2 regions of the Robertmurraya sp. GLU-23 genome follow, and region 1 is predicted to be linked to the other one. Evidence: riboswitches for the same ligand, from Rfam matches in the RefSeq annotation. Region 1 holds a riboswitch; the other holds the start of a gene.
The links. A riboswitch is a leader RNA that binds a small molecule or an ion and turns the genes downstream of it on or off. The one in region 1 is predicted to bind cobalamin.
Positions count from the first base shown of each region.

Region 2: another riboswitch for cobalamin. It lies ahead of ACVBAX_RS22000 (helical backbone metal receptor); the one in region 1 lies ahead of cbiB (adenosylcobinamide-phosphate synthase CbiB).

Region 1 is NZ_JBRKCV010000013.1:87,862-96,066, reverse strand. It holds gene ACVBAX_RS18455 (Ig-like domain-containing protein) at 1-4,621, shown strand, start outside; gene ACVBAX_RS18450 (class D sortase) at 4,625-5,191, shown strand; cobalamin riboswitch at 5,326-5,512, shown strand; gene cbiB (adenosylcobinamide-phosphate synthase CbiB) at 5,714-6,679, shown strand; gene cobD (threonine-phosphate decarboxylase CobD) at 6,654-7,733, shown strand; gene ACVBAX_RS18435 (bifunctional adenosylcobinamide kinase/adenosylcobinamide-phosphate guanylyltransferase) at 7,712-8,205, shown strand, end outside.
Region 2 is NZ_JBRKCV010000020.1:29,004-37,208, forward strand. It holds gene ACVBAX_RS21990 (adenosylcobinamide amidohydrolase) at 1-897, opposite strand, end outside; gene ACVBAX_RS21995 (FecCD family ABC transporter permease) at 899-1,960, opposite strand; gene ACVBAX_RS22000 (helical backbone metal receptor) at 1,923-2,900, opposite strand; cobalamin riboswitch at 3,044-3,231, opposite strand; gene ACVBAX_RS22005 (glycerol-3-phosphate acyltransferase) at 3,478-4,035, shown strand; gene ACVBAX_RS22010 (aminotransferase class V-fold PLP-dependent enzyme) at 4,243-5,820, shown strand; gene ACVBAX_RS22015 (hypothetical protein) at 5,889-6,653, opposite strand; gene mgtE (magnesium transporter) at 6,905-8,205, shown strand, end outside.

The sequences.
Region 1 (8,205 bases):
CCTATTATCCTACACCCTAGGTACAGATGGACAAAATGGAAAAGTGACAGTTACAGCAGATGGTGCTTGGACATATGAGCCGAATCTAGACTTCGTTGGTGACGATGTTTTCACGATCCTTGTGAATGATCAGCATAATCAATCTGTACCTTTAACGGTGGTTGTTCATGTAGTAAAGCCAAACCTCATCATTACCATTGATGGTGGAGCGGAAGATCGTACGGTTGATCACACGCCACTTTTAAAAGGAGAAGCATTAGGGATGCTTCAAGGTAATGTAGATGTGGTTATTAAGGACAAGGAAGGTAACACGATTGAAGCAGAAAGTGTTCCAATTGAAAATGAAAAATGGACCTACCAGTTGAAAACCGAGACAAACCCTGAAGAGTACCTAGTGGAGGTAACTCTTAAGGACAGCTTTTACAAGGAACAAACAAAGACGGAGCAAGCTCTCACAATTGTACAAGTTCCATTACAAATGAACTTAACTGCCACTCCACAATCCGTCTTGGGAGATGGAAAAGCAGAAGTTAATTTAAAAGCTGTCATCACAGATGAATCAAACGAACCTATTGTAAACGAAAAAGTCACCTTTAGAACGGAATTAGGGACCCTAAAGTCAACTTCCGTCATAACAAATGAAAAAGGTGAAGCAACTGTTATTCTAGTTGCTCCAAAATTAACGGATGAAATAGACCCATTCAATAACCTAATCACCGTATCTGTCCACAATCCGGACAAAGGCCTTGTGGATCATGAATCTATTAATCTAGAGTTCATCCCAAATAAAGCACCGGTTGTAACAGATGACGAAGTAACGACCCTTAAAAATACGGAAGTAACTCAATCATCTAACGTATCAGATAAAGAAAATGATGCCTTGACGTATAAGGTAGGAACAAACGCGCAACACGGCCAAGCGACCGTAACATCATCTGGTACTTGGACGTACAAACCAACCCAAGACTTTGTGGGAGATGACTACTTTACTTTGTTAGTAAACGATGGAAATCATGAAGACGTTGAGTTAAAAGTCATTGTACATGTAGTAAAACCAAATCTCGCGATCACAATTGACGGTGGAGAACAACAAACCACTGTAGACAGAACACCGCTTTTAACAGGTGAAGTAAAAGAAATGGTGGAGGGCAAAGTTACCGTTGTTATGAAAGACAAAGACGGTAGAGTGATCGAGAATTCGACGGTCCCTGTTGTAAATGGAAAGTGGTCGTATCAGGTAGAGAAGGAGCTTTCACCAGCAGATTTCCAGGTAGAAGCTAATCTAACGGATTCTTTCTACAACGAAACGGTAAAAGATAAACAAACACTAACAATCGCGTACATCCCTTTACAAATCGAACTCACCGCAACACCAAACTCGATTGTAGGAGATGGGAAAACAGAGGTTACACTTAAGGCAGTTATTAATAATGTCTTTGGTGAACCAATTGTGAACGAAAAGGTTTCTTTTAATACTGAACTAGGTACTTTAAAGTCAGCAGAAGCAATAACCAATAATAAAGGTGAAGCAACAGTCATGTTAGTCGCTCCAGATTTAACGAACATGACGGACCCAATCACTAACGTAATCACCGTATCCGTCCACAACCCAGACAAAGGTCTTGTGGATCATGAATCTATTAATCTAGAGTTCATCCCAAATAAAGCACCGGTTGTAACAGATGACGAAGTAACGACCCTTAAAAATACGGAAGTAACTCAATCATCTAACGTATCAGATAAAGAAAATGATGCCTTGACGTATAAACTGGGAACTGGTGCAGAACACGGTCTAGTAACAGTAACCACTTCAGGAACGTGGACGTACAAACCAACCCAAGACTTTGTGGGAGATGATTCCTTTACTATTTTAGTAAACGACGGAAATCATGAAGACGTAGAGTTAGAAGTCACTGTACATGTAGTAAAACCAAATTTCTCGATCACAATTGATGGTGGAGAACAACACACCACTGTAGACAGAACACCGCTTTTAACAGGTAATGTAAATGAAATAGTTAACGGAACAGTGGAAGTATCTATTGGAGACAAGGCTGGTCAAGAAGTTGAAAAGGCAACGGTCCCTGTAATAAATGGAAAGTGGTCCTACCAAGTACAAAAGGAGCTTTCACCAGACGAATACCAGGTAGAAGCCAATCTAACAGACTCTTTCTACAACGAAACAGTGAAAGATAACCAAACGTTAACGATTGCGTACATTCCCTTACAAATCGAACTCACCGCAACGCCAAGCTCGATCGTAGGAGATGGGAAAACGGAAGTCACACTAAAAGTAGTAATTAAAAATAGCCTTGGAGAACCAATCGCAAATGAGAAGGTGGTCTTTGATACCGAACTAGGCACCTTAAAGTCAACAGAAGCAACAACCAATGACAAAGGTGAAGCGACTGTGATACTGGTGGCTCCGGATTTAACAGGTGAAACTACGACAATAAATAATAACATCACCGTTTCGGTTCACAATCCAGACCAAGGTCTTGTAGATGATGAAACAATAACCATTTTCTTCATACCAAACAAGGCACCAAGTGGTACAGATGACGAAGTAACGACCTTGAAAAACACAGAAGTTTCGCGATCAGTAAAGGCAACTGACAAAGAGAGCGATGCCTTGACGTACAAGGTAGGAACTAACTCTGAGCACGGCGAGGCAACAGTAACTGCATCCGGCACTTGGACCTACAAGCCAAATAAGGATTTCGTGGGAGATGACTCCTTTACTCTTTTAGTAAACGATGGATATCATTCTGATGTAGAAATGATAGTCGTGGTCCATGTGGTAAAACCAAATCTAGCCATCACGATTGACGGTGGAGAAAAACAGACCTTTGTAGACCGAACCCCATTGTTAACTGGAGAAGTAAAGGAAGCGGTAGAAGGAAAAGCAACAATCGTTATTCACGATATAAACGGGGAAATGGTTGAAACGGCTCCGGTGAACATAGTAAATGGCAAATGGTCACATCAAGTAACAAAAGAACTGATACCTGCTGATTATGAGGTGGAAGTCACGTTAACTGATACGTTCTATAATGAAACGACTAAAGACAATCAAGTGGTAACAATCGCAAATCTTCCCCTACAAATGGAACTAACGGCAACACCAAGCTCGATCGTAGGAGATGGGAAAACGGAAGTCACACTAAAAGCAGTAATTAAAAATAGCCTTGGAGAACCAATCGCAAATGAGAAGGTGGTCTTTGATACCGAACTAGGCACGTTAAAGTCAACAGAAGCAACAACCAATGACAAAGGCGAAGCGACTGTGATACTGATTGCCCCAGACTTAAGTGGAAACCTGCAGTCCATTGTGAAAAAGGTAACCGCATCAGTTAACAATCCCGACAAAGGCTTAGTGGATTCAAAGTCGGTGAATATTACCTTTGTTCCAGCAAGAGTATCAGGCCAAGTTATAGATTCTGTTACAAAAAAACCAGTACCTAATGCAACGATTACAATCAAGGAAGATTTTAATAAAGATGGTGTTGTTGACTTTGAGACAGTGGTAAAAACAAATGTCAACGGTGAGTACGATATTGTCGTACCGAAAGGAAACTGGAATTACAAGCTACAAATTACTACAACGATGACGGTTGAAGGAGTGGAAGTTCCTGTAACATTCACACAGGATGCAAACGTAGGAGAAACTTCTGGTACAGGTGAACAACTTAAATCAGACCACACGGTTATCGGGCAGCTCTTTATGGAAAATAAAGAAACCGGTAAACCAGAAAGTATCACTTCGATGGTACCGGGTGCAAGATTTACCGTACAACCAGTTGACGGTGTAAATATAGACATTACTCCTACAGGACAGTACATCATCACAGGTGGAGAAAAAGGAAATTCATACACTTTTGCAGTTACTGTAATAGTGAAAGACAAGGATGGAAATGATGTGATTCTTGCAGGTCAAAAAATGACTGTAACGATCCCTGAAGATGGGGTTGCATCCATTGAGTCGACCTTAATTGATCCATACGGAATTGTTCGTGACCCAGATACGTTAGAGCCAATTGAAGGTGTCGACATGCAACTTTACTGGGCTGATACGGAAACGAACAGAAAATATGGAAGAGAACCACATACACTTGTTAATTTACCAATATTAGAGGATTTTGCACCGAACCAAAACCGTAACAATCAATACACAACAAGTGATGGCCAATACGCGTGGATGGTTTTTGCTGACGGTGATTATTACATCATCGCTAAAAAGGATGGTTATCCGGTTTATGATAGCCGAATTGAAGGTAGAACCGTTGAAGCACTTCCTGGTGAAGACAGTTATATCACAAATGGAATTATCCATGTTGGACAGACGATTGTTGAATACAATATGAATATGTTCTCTAAACTGACTGAAACGATAGAAGAACCACCTGCTGTTGAGAAGCCTACTACTGAGGAAAGCAACCCTGTTGCAGAGGCTCCAATTCAGAAAGAGACACCTGTTAAAGAGGAAGCTACACCAGTGACGAACTTGCCAATCAAGGTGTTGCCAAAAACAGGTTCTCCTTTTACAACATGGACACTTCTAATGTTAGGAACGGCATTCGTTGTTCTTGGACTAGTGGTCAGAGGAAGAAGGAAGGTATAAAAGTTGAGAAAATGGATCGGAAATGTACTGTTAGCATCAGGGGTATTTGTTTTAGCTTACGTAGGTTTGCAGCATGGATACCAGTTCTATCTTGAGAAAAAGATACTTTCCGAAACAATCGACACAGCGGAGGCACTTTTGCCTTCTGGTGTTGTAACTAATCAAAAGAGTGTGTTGAACGACATGAGGCTCGTTATTCCAAAGCTTTCACTCGATATTCCCGTACTAGAAGGGGCAACAAAGGATAATCTCCGGGTTGCTGTCACTCATCTAGAAGGAACGGGACGAGTTGGGGTAGAGGGGGAAAACAGTGTAATCCTTGGACATCGCTCGTTTGTCACTGGAGAGTTCTTTAGTGAGCTTGATAAGCTAAAAGAAGGGGATACATTTTCAATCACCTCCTCATCTATTCAGTTTGAGTATGAGGTGATCGAACAAAAAATCATTGAACCCTCCGATCTTAGTGTTCTTTCTGCAACACCGGACGAGTCACTTGTTACGCTCATCACCTGTCACCCAAGGTACTCAAGCAAGCAGCGACTCGTCGTTATTGCCAAGCAAAAAGGATAGAAAAGTCAGAGTATGGTAGAAAGAAATTTCTATCATACACTGGCTTTTTATTCATTTGTTACAACAATTAAATTAATGTAATAGATTACCTTGTCATTCCCTGTTTACAAGATTAGTATTAGAATATGAAAAATATATATTGTGCAAGAATAGGCGTACTTCTTTTTTAGAAGTCTAGGGAAGTTGGTGAAAGTCCAACGCGGTCCCGCCACTGTATATGGGAGCATACTGTAAAAACCACTGTGCAATAAAGAAATGCATGGGAAGGTACAGAAAGCAATGACCATGAGCCAGGAAACCTGACTATCTCTTGACACCGTGTACCTACGAGGATAGGTGGTGTGGTCGGTTTCTTACATAAGGAAGAAGCTTATTCCAACATCTCCATTTCTATGTGGAGATGTTTTTTTATGCAAAAGTGGGCCAGTTTCATCCTCCGTAAGCTGGTGTTGCTACGCAACTAAGGCTTTCTTCGGGTGGAAACTGTCCAACTTGTTAAATATTTATGAAGGAGGGTTTATCATGTTTCTTCAACATTTATTCGCAATGACGATTGCTTATTTTATTGATTTACTTCTCGGTGATCCCATCGATTGGCCACATCCGGTGAAGTGGATCGGAACACTGATTTATAAGCTCGAGAAAAAGTGGAATAAAGGAACGCGGAAAAAATGGAACGGAATCGCTATGGTAGTTACGCTTCTCTTGCTCGTCGTGGGGATTACGATCCTAATTACGATGTTAGCTTATCAAGTTCATTTTATGGTCGGAATTATGGTTGAAGCGGTGATCATTTGGACGACGATTGCACAAAAAAGCTTAAAGGAAGCAGCGATGACGGTGTATGGTCCGTTAAAAAAGGGAGATCTAGTGGAAGCTCGTCACAAGCTATCGTATATCGTTGGTCGTGACACGGATCAACTTGATGAACAGGGTGTGGTTCGCGCGACAATTGAAACGGTCGCAGAAAACACAAGTGACGGAGTAACAGCTCCACTTTTTTGGGCGTTACTCGGTGGGGCGCCCTTTGCGATGTTATACCGGGCAGTGAATACTTGTGATTCCATGGTTGGTTATAAAAATGAAAAATATATGGAGTTTGGCTGGGCATCGGCAAAGCTTGATGATTGGTTAAATCTGATTCCAAGTCGCCTAACCTCTATCTGCATGTTGTTCAGTAATAAGCCAGTTCAATCGACTGTTAAAGAGTCAGCTAAAATTGTTCTCCGTGATGCCAAAAAACATCCGAGTCCAAACAGTGGATGGGGAGAAGCAGCCGTAGCTGCCTTACTTGGGATTCAGCTTGGAGGCATCAACTTTTACAAAGGCATTCGCTCCGATCGAGCCAAAATGGGAGAACCCTATTTTCCTGTTACTGGAGAGCATATTTTACAAACCAATGGTATTTTAACTCGAACAGTACTCACATTTTTACTTTTATTATGGATTGGAGGGATGATCGTTGAAGTGGCCTACGCACGGATCTAATCCACAATTTTTATATAAAGCACTTCATCTTGACATGCCTGAATCAGTGATTGATTTTAGTGCCAATATTAACCCGCTCGGCCCACCAGCCATAGTAAAAGACAGGTGGAATGAGCTGTACTCGCTTGTATCTGATTATCCCGATCCAACGGCAGAAAGGCTCACAGGTTTGCTTGCAAAGAAAGAAAGCGTAAGAAAAGAGCAAATCTTAGTGGGGAACGGAGGGGCGGAGCTTATTTCTTTGGTCGGACGACTGCTCTCTGGTAAAAAAGCGCTTATCGTACAACCAGCCTTTTCCGAATACGAAGAAGCATGCCGAGTGAATCAATGTGAAGTACGCTATCACCTGATGGATGTTGACAGCTGGGAATTACGTTTAGATGAATTACTAGTGAACTTACGTGAAGTAGACGCTGTATTTCTGTGCAATCCAAACAATCCAACGGGAATGTTTTTTCCGAAACTAACGATTGAGATTCTTGCCCGTGAATGTGCTAAATATGAAACCATGCTTATTGTCGATGAAGCCTTTTACGACTTTGTGTCAGAGTACGAATCAACCGTTTCCTGCCTTCAATCCTGCGAGAACATGATCATTCTTCGTTCGATGACAAAAATGTTCAGCATTCCAGGGATACGACTTGGGTACATCATTGCAAATGAAGCAATGCTTTCAAAGCTTAGGTCTAATAAACCGCACTGGAGTGTTAATGCGATAGCCATGAAGGTGGGGGAATGGTGTTTGTCAGAAGAAGACTATGTAAAACAAACCATTCATCTAATAAAAAATGAACGGGAAAGGCTTATGTCTTTTTATCGTGAAAATGAGTTTTTTTACTCCCCTTCATACGTAAACTTTTATTTATTAAAAGATGACAAAATCCGCGATCAATTTCCCTTTTTCCTTTTTTTAATGAAAAAGGGGATAATTCCACGGCATACAATGAATTTTCCTGGACTAGACGGAAAATGCCTGCGACTGGCAATTAAGGGGCCGACCGAGCATGAAAGGTTATTAGAGGTGATGAAGGAATGGCGGAAGCTGGACAGCTGATTTTTATCAGTGGTGGTGTTAGAAGTGGAAAAAGCAGTTTTGCTGAGAAAACAGCCATGGAGCTAACAAAGAATACTAAAGGAAATCTCCATTATATTGCTTCTGGAGTTGCCTTTGATGCGGAAATGAAGGACCGAATTCATAGACATCAAGTACAAAGAAATGAAGGGGAGCAACAATGGACAACATGGGAGGAGCCCTACTTTTTACATAACCTCTCCACTTTTTTTCAGCCGAATGATATTGTGCTCTTTGATTGCCTTACGAATCTATTAAACAATCGTTTGTTCCAAACCGAGGAGAGACTGATGGACCCGTCTTTTCATGAAGAAATCAAGAAATCGATCATAGAGGGGATCCTTTCGATACAGAAAAATTGTCATACCCTCATCGTCGTTAGTAATGAAATCTTGAATGAACCGATTTACTCTAGTGACCTTGTTCTTGTGTACGCAAAGCTCCTTGGCAGGCT
Region 2 (8,205 bases), on a different contig from region 1:
ACCAATTACTCCAGAGCTCATCGTTTTTAAGGGTTGCTCCGTTTTTACTACAATTCTTTCTGATGAAGCATGAATCACTGATGGATCAATTTGATATACATCTTCTATCTGGTCATTTTCCCACTCTGGTAATAACACCATTTGTGGAACCGGAACCTTTGGATGAGGCTGTTTGGCAATTTTCGTATGATAAACGGTTTGAATTCGATCTTGTTTCAACACTTCGTTCGGAGTATCTTCTATTACAATCTTCCCCTCGTGAAGGAGTAGAAGTCTGTCGCAGTATAAGCCCGCTAAATTGAGATCATGGAAAATGGAAACAACCATTAGTTCACATTCCTTTGACCACTTTTTTAACAGATCAAACAACTCTTTTTGATAGCTTAAATCTAAATGGTTGGTTGGTTCATCAAGAAGAAGGATACGTGGTTCCTGAGCAAGTGCCTGAGCTAAGTAAACCCTTTGTCTCTCTCCACCAGATAAGTCTTGAATATTTCGGTGTTGGAGGCTCAATGTTCCCGTTTGCTCCATGACTCTTAAAACCGTTTCCTCATCTTCTGTGCTCCAGCTATGAAACCAGCCTCTTTGATGGGCATAACGCCCAAGTGATACGGTTTCTTTTACCGTGTAGGAAAATGGATCTGCTGCATGCTGAGGCAACACCGCAATCAGCTTAGCAAGCTCCTTGGGAGTATAATTGGACAGCTTAGTACCATCAATGGAAATGGTTCCTTCAGAAGCCGGCAAAATTCCACTTATCATTTTTAAAAGTGTGGTCTTACCGCTTCCATTCGGTCCAAGAATTCCGAGCATCTCGCCTTTTCTCACTTCAAAGGATATATCCTTTACGATAGAATTACCAGCGTATCCACCACTGACATGCTGAATGTGTAGCATGTTAACCACTTCTTTCTGCTTTTGTTTTTAGGAGAATCACAGCAAAGACAGGTGCCCCGATCAGAGCGGTAATCACTCCAATTGGAAGCTCAATAGGAGCAATGATGGTTCTTGACACTAAGTCAGCTAAAATTAAAAAGGCACTACCAGTAAGAACCGATAACGGAAGTAGATGTTTATGATCTGGTCCCCAAAGCATTCTTGCTAAATGAGGAATAACCAATCCAACAAAACCAATCGTACCTGAAACAGCTACTGCGCTGCCAGTTAACATGGAGCCCGCCATCAAAATAATATGCTTTCTTCGTTGGACATTCACTCCTAGATGATGAGCTCTTTCCTCTCCAAACGACATCGCATTTAATTCTTTACCGTTAAAAATTAAGATAGCTGATCCTATAAGGAAGAATGGGAGAATAATTTTTATGTATACCCACCCTCTCATGGAAACGCTTCCTAGTAGCCAACCAATAATTTGACGCAACTCCTCACCTGTTAAGGCAATCATTAATGAGATAAGGGCACCGAGAAAGGAACTAAAAATGATTCCTGTTAAGATAATCGTCTCCACCCGCATCGATCGCTCTATTTTTTGTGCAAAACCTAAAACGAGGAAAATAGTGATAAAAGAGAACAAAATACTGAGAACAGGAAGGGTAAATGCCCCAATGACTGGAAGGGACAGTTGAAAAAACAATGTAACAACTGCTCCAACTGAAGCACCCGAGGAAACTCCTAATGTATAAGGGTCTGCCAGTGGATTTCTGAGTAAACCTTGAAAGGCAGCTCCAGCAATAGCTAGAGCCGCTCCAACAAGTCCTGCTAAGATGACTCTTGGCAGGCGAATATTCGAAACAATGTTGACATGCATTTGGTCAATTCCATCTAGTGAAACAAACGGAAAAAGTTGTGAAAGTAATATTTGAATCGTACTTAAAACTGGAACTTTCACGGTTCCTAGTGAGATGCCTAGTACTATAGCCAATAGGAGAAACGAGGCACCCATTAAGTAGGCTGCTATTCGATTAGTTATTAAATACTTCCGGATATACGGCTTTTGCAAGTTCCTCTACCCCTTCAACGAGCCTTGGCCCTGGTCGTGTGACAAGATCGGAATGAACATCTACAACCTGCTTATTTTTCACGGCAGTCACATCCGTCCAGCCTTCTCTAGAAGTTACTTGACCTACAGGATCTTCTGAATAGTAGCCGTACGTAGTGATGATCACGTCTGGATTTCTCTCAACAATCGATTCTTGGTCGATGCTCGCCCAGCCATCTAGATCTCCTGCTGCATTTTCTGCATTGATCACTTGAAGCATAATATCCATGAACGTGTTTTTCCCTGGTGTGTAAATGTCTGGTGCTGGTGAAACTTCTACAAATACATTTTTCTTTTCAGTAACAGTTGCCGCTTTTTCCTTAATTTCTTCAAGCTTGGTTTTCATATCAGTTGTTAATGCTTCTGCTTCTTCTGTTGTTCCGGTCATTTGTCCGATGAGGTTAATGGTTTCGTACACTTCCTCAAAATTCACTGCGTCGTTCACAACAAACACGGTGATTCCAGCATCTTTTAATTGAGTAAGCCCCGCTTCTGCAGATAAAGCGGAAGATTCATGTGCTAAGACGATATCAGGATTTAATGAAACAATTTTTTCCACATTAAATTCCATGCCGCCGACTTTTTCAACTTTAGCCGTTTCTTCTGGGTAGTTGTCATAATCAGAGAGACCAACTACTTTCTCACCTAGACCTAACTCATACACGATTTCTGTGTTACTTGGAATTAATGAAACAATGGTCTTTGGCTCTTCTTCTATTACCACTTTATTGTCTAAAGCATCTGTAAGTGTAAGTGGGAAGGCGGCTTGTTGTTCACTTTGTTCCGTTTGACCTTCTGTGTTTTGGTTTTCTTCTGTGTTTTCAGTTGTGCTCCCACAACCAGCAAGAATTCCTAGTGATAGTACGAGTAATGCAAATAGTGCGTAAAATTTTTGACGCATGTTCTTTCCCCCTGTGATATGTACAAAATAAAAAGCATCTTCCTACAGAGGCAGGAAGATGCTGGTATGATAGACGTTTTACACTAATTGGAAATAAAATAATAGGTAACAGTCTGCCACACCACTCCTATCCTCGTAGGAAATTCGGTGCATAGCAATAGGCGAGTCTCCTGGCTTATGGTCATTGCTTGCTGCAACCTTCCCATACGTTCACGTACAGTGGCATTACTTGCAGCTTGCTCCCATTTACAGTGGCGGGACCGCGTTGGAATTTCACCAACTTCCTTTTTAAGTCTTCAGTTATGAAGACACCTACTACTAGTCGAATTATGAAATTTTCTGCTACGTCTGATTATACACCAACAAAACCCCAAAAACGCAACCCCTTTTTAACAAAAAGGTGACAGACACCCTTCGTGGACAAAATGGCCAAAATGTCCACGGAGGGTGTCTGTCACCGCTCGTGGACACTTGGGGTTGTTTTGTCCGTCTGGGGTGGACAGTAACTTCTTATTGTGAAGAGGTTTTGCTTAGCATAATATGGAATATATACAACAGAGCGCGGAGGTCATGTTCTATGGTAGTAGTGGTTTATTTCTTCGTTTCCTACTTTATTGGATGCATCATGTTTGGATACATTATTGGAAGACTGTTTGGAAAGATTGATATTCGGGAGGTAGGTAGTGGAAACGTAGGTGCTCGTAATATCGGGCGAAGTTTAAATAAGACGGCCTTTGTCGCTACCTTTTTAGGAGACGCGTCTAAAGGAGCGGCGGTTATCCTTCTTGGCAGAATGCTAGGCTTTTCAGAGGAGATTCAATTAGTTGGATTCCTATTGGTGCTTATAGGACATATTTGGCCCATCACCCTTTCCTTTAAGGGAGGAAAAGGGATCTCTAGTTTTCTCGGAGGAATCATTGCTTTTGAACCGACCGTAACCATTGTCATTCTCGTAAGCTTCGGCCTCACATATCCCTTGTTCCGCAGCTTTACTATGTCTGGTCTACTAAGCCTATGCATTCTTCCGATCTATTTCTTTATTGAAACTTATACATACACATCCGTCGGAATAATCGTACTCACAATAATCACGATTCTTTTTGCTCATCGAACAAATATAAAGGCTCTTTTCTAAAACATTGTTGCTATACACTTTGTCAGAATTAAACTATATGTTTCAGCAGCCAATCAGGATTTTATCCTCCTTAGAAAAGAGCTACTCTCCAAATAGACCAATAAACTCAGCGTTATGCGGGGAAAAATCCGGCTTCTGGGATTTTTCCAAAACAACAAACTTTACGAAAACAGCCAATATAAAAGAAAGAGTATAGGGGGAAACCAAATGGGCTTGCTTTTTAAGATTGCAAGAAGCGAAGAAGAAATGGAGCAAATACACAAACTAAATTATCGTACCTTTGTCGAAGAGATCCCACAACATCCAAAGTCTGATACAGAGAGAAGAGTTGACCCTTTTCACGCTGAAAATACGTACCTTATTTGCTTAAAGAATAAACAACTCATTGGAATGATTGCAGTTCGAGACAAGCGACCTTTTTCCATTGATAAAAAGATTGGTCCTGTAGAAGAGCATCTTCCTTTTCTAGCACATCTATTGTGCGAAATTCGCCTCCTCGCGGTTGATGCAAAGAATCGTAACGGCAGAGTGTTTCTAGGACTTTCACAATTATTAGCCAACTACTGTATTAAACAAGGATACGACGCAGCGGTTATTTCAGGAACCACCAGACAAACAAAGCTGTATACACAACTTGGTTTTACTGTATTTCACGATCCAGTCGGAACAGAAGATGCACAATTCCATCCTATGTATATCACTAGAGACACCTTTGAAAAACAAGTCTCTTCACGCATCGGGATATCTTCGAGCCGGTTTATACCCGGACCCACTATGGTAGCGGATGATGTGACCAAAGCACTTATGAGTCCACCCCTTTCTCATCGTTCCAAAGCCTTTCTAACATTATTTAACTCTGTAAAAGAAAGACTACTGAGATTAACTAAAGCGGCAAATTGCCAGCTTCTTCTTGGATCTGGAACGCTGGCGAATGATGCCATCGCCATGCAACTGAAAAAACTTTCGAACGGAGTTATTTTTATTAACGGGGAGTTTGGAAAGCGACTTCAAGGTCACGCCATCCGTGCTGGCTTAACTTTTGAAAGTTACGAAATACCGTGGGGCACACCATTTACTCTTATAGAAATAAAAGAGGTTCTTAACAAACATAACCCTGAGTGGATCTGGTTTGCGCATTGCGAAACTTCCACTGGCGTTTTAAACTCTTTGGAAGATATGCATAAAGCCTGCATGGAAAAGGATATAAAAATCTGCCTTGATGCCATTAGTTCTATTGGAGCTAGCCCATTAAATCTCTCAAATATCTATCTTGCCTCAGGTGTTAGCGGAAAAGCACTGGGCTCGTATTCAGGTCTTTCCATTGTGTTTCACCAGCATTACATAAAAAAAGATGAGAGGATTCCCGGCTATCTTGATCTTGGATGGTACATAGAGAACGACGGAGTCCCATTTACACACTCTTCAAATCTCATCTCCGCTCTTCATCAGGCACTAGAAGCCTATGAAAATGACCAGCCCTTTGAAAGAATTGGTCGTCAATACCTGTATATTCGAGAGTTTCTCGAATCTCATAACAACCAGGTACTATCTAAGTTAGAGCATTCTTGTCCGACCATTATGACCATTCCATTTCCAACAAAAATACCCTCTACCTTTATCGGAGAGGATATGGAGATGAATGGCTATTTACTACACTATGAAAGTGCGTATTTGAAACACAATAACTGGGTTCAAATCTCTCCTATTAGTCATATTGAAGAAAAGGAGACCCAACGCATGCTAGCCCAGTTTAATGAACTAATAACATACTATCAATCGCAATAAAATTATAAGTGTCCACCCCACGTGGACAAATCAACCCAATTTGTCCACGAAAGGTGTCTGACACCTTTTTACTGCCATTGCTTTGTTTTCTTGTCGAAGGTGAGGGTTGCGTCTGACTTGGTTTTAGACAGTTTTTCGTATTCTTCGAACATATCGTCCATATTCATGTAGTCGCCAATAACCCAAATAGGTACTTCAATTTTCGTTCTACTTTGGACCGCATCTTTAAATGATATTAATATCCCCTCTTTCATCAACGGTTTTAACGAAAGAGAAATATCAATATCCATCGGAGGGTACTCCCTCCTCTTTTTTAACCCTAAAACTCCTTTTTCTGGTTTGAACTCATTTAACTTCTCAGGCACGAGATCAGATAATAGCCGATAAAAATCGGTTAACGTCCGGTAATAAACCTTATTCCACCAGCCATCATCGTGAGCAAAATAACCATATCTATTTCTCAGATGTCGGTTAAATGGCTGCTTTAGGTGCTCCTTCATATGTCCCATATAAAGCAATTCGGCAATCTCCTCGCCTGATAAGGCATTTACTCCTTCAAGCTCCTCGAAATCTACCCAGCAAAAATCACCATAACCATGTACATCATCACCCATTAGCCGGTGCAATTTCTCTTTAGGTACATATTCTAGTAAAGTGTGACGATTAAACTCTCCCGATTCGTAAGCATGTTTAATCAACAAAAGATGATTCAAAGAATCGGAAAGAGACCGAGCAAACTCTTTAAATTCAATCCCGTGTGTCAGAACATATTGTTCACCTTCATTAAGGAATATGTAGAGAAGATCGCGTTTCTCCTGATTGCTTTTTTTCACCTAGTAAACCCCCACAATAATAGTAATATCTCCCTTACTTATGACGAATGAACGTATAAAAAAGTTTCGAAGAATTTCCCGCACTGTTCTTCTAAATAAAACTATACTATTGTATAAGCACTATATAATTCAAGCACATTCTTAACAATTCACAAACTTTTATGAAACTTCCATTTTAAAATAACTTGTTTTTCTCTATAATTAGCATGTTGCTTTTAAAACTGAACTTCCCCACCAAAGAGGTGATACGTATGATTACAAATATGACAGAAAATCAAATTACCCTATACATTATTAAAGCGTTAAAAGAATCAAAACGAAAAGAATTTGATGCGATATTAGATGAACTACAGCCTTATGATGTCGCTAGAATATATGGGGAATTACCCGAAAAACACAAAAAAAGATTTTTATTGTACTTAAATATAGACATGCTTGCAGACCTCATCGAGGAATTAAGCAAAACCGAACAGCTGGATGTTCTAAATCGACTGGGTATTGAACGTTCGGGTGAAGTCCTCGATGAAATGGATAACGATGACCTCGCCTCATTGCTTGATGACCTGTCACCTGAAAAAATCAGCCAGCTCTTATCTGGAATGAAAAAAGAGGAATCCAAAGCCGTTCAGGATATCATGAACTATCCTCCAGAAACAGCTGGACGATTGATGACGAATCGTTTTGTATGGATAAGAGATTACTATATCGTTAAGGAAGCTGTAACCAAGCTTAAATCGTTCACCGATTATGCAGAAACCATAAATTATCTTTACGTGATTGATCAATACCGCAAACTAGTTGGAGTGGTTTCCTACCGTGATATTCTAATGGCAGAAGCTGACGCCGTTGTTCGTAATATTATGTACGAACGGGTCATTTCTGTTTCGGTCGATACGGACCAAGAAGAAGTGGCCATGCTTATTCAACGTTATGATTTCATGGCCATTCCTGCTGTAAACGAAGAAAATGTACTTATGGGTATTATTACCGTAGATGATATTATTGATGTTGTGATTCAAGAAGCGAACGAAGATATCGAAAAACTATCCGCTTCAGGTAAATCCATTGATTTTGATACAAGTGCCTATGTAGCTGCATATAGAAGACTGCCATGGCTCATCCTTCTATTACTAATCGGCATTTTATCAGGAAGTATCATCAGTACGTATCAAGAAACACTCAAAGAAATTGTAGCACTCGCTTTTTTCATTCCCATGATATCCGGAATGACCGGAAATACCGGCACACAGTCTCTAGCTGTGGTGGTTCGTGGACTTGTATCGAATGATATTAATAAACGTGTCATTACGAAACTTGTCCTGAGAGAGCTTGGTGTTGGTGTCATTATTGGTATTACCTGTGGCATCCTTATTTCACTTATCGCATTTATTTGGCAGGGTAATTTAATGATTGGCCTTGTAGTCGGCATCTCCTTGCTACTTACTCTTATTATCGGTACCTTAGCAGGAACAGTAATCCCATTGGTTCTTTATCGACTGCAAATCGATCCAGCCATTGCTTCTGGACCTCTTATTACAACGTTAAATGATAT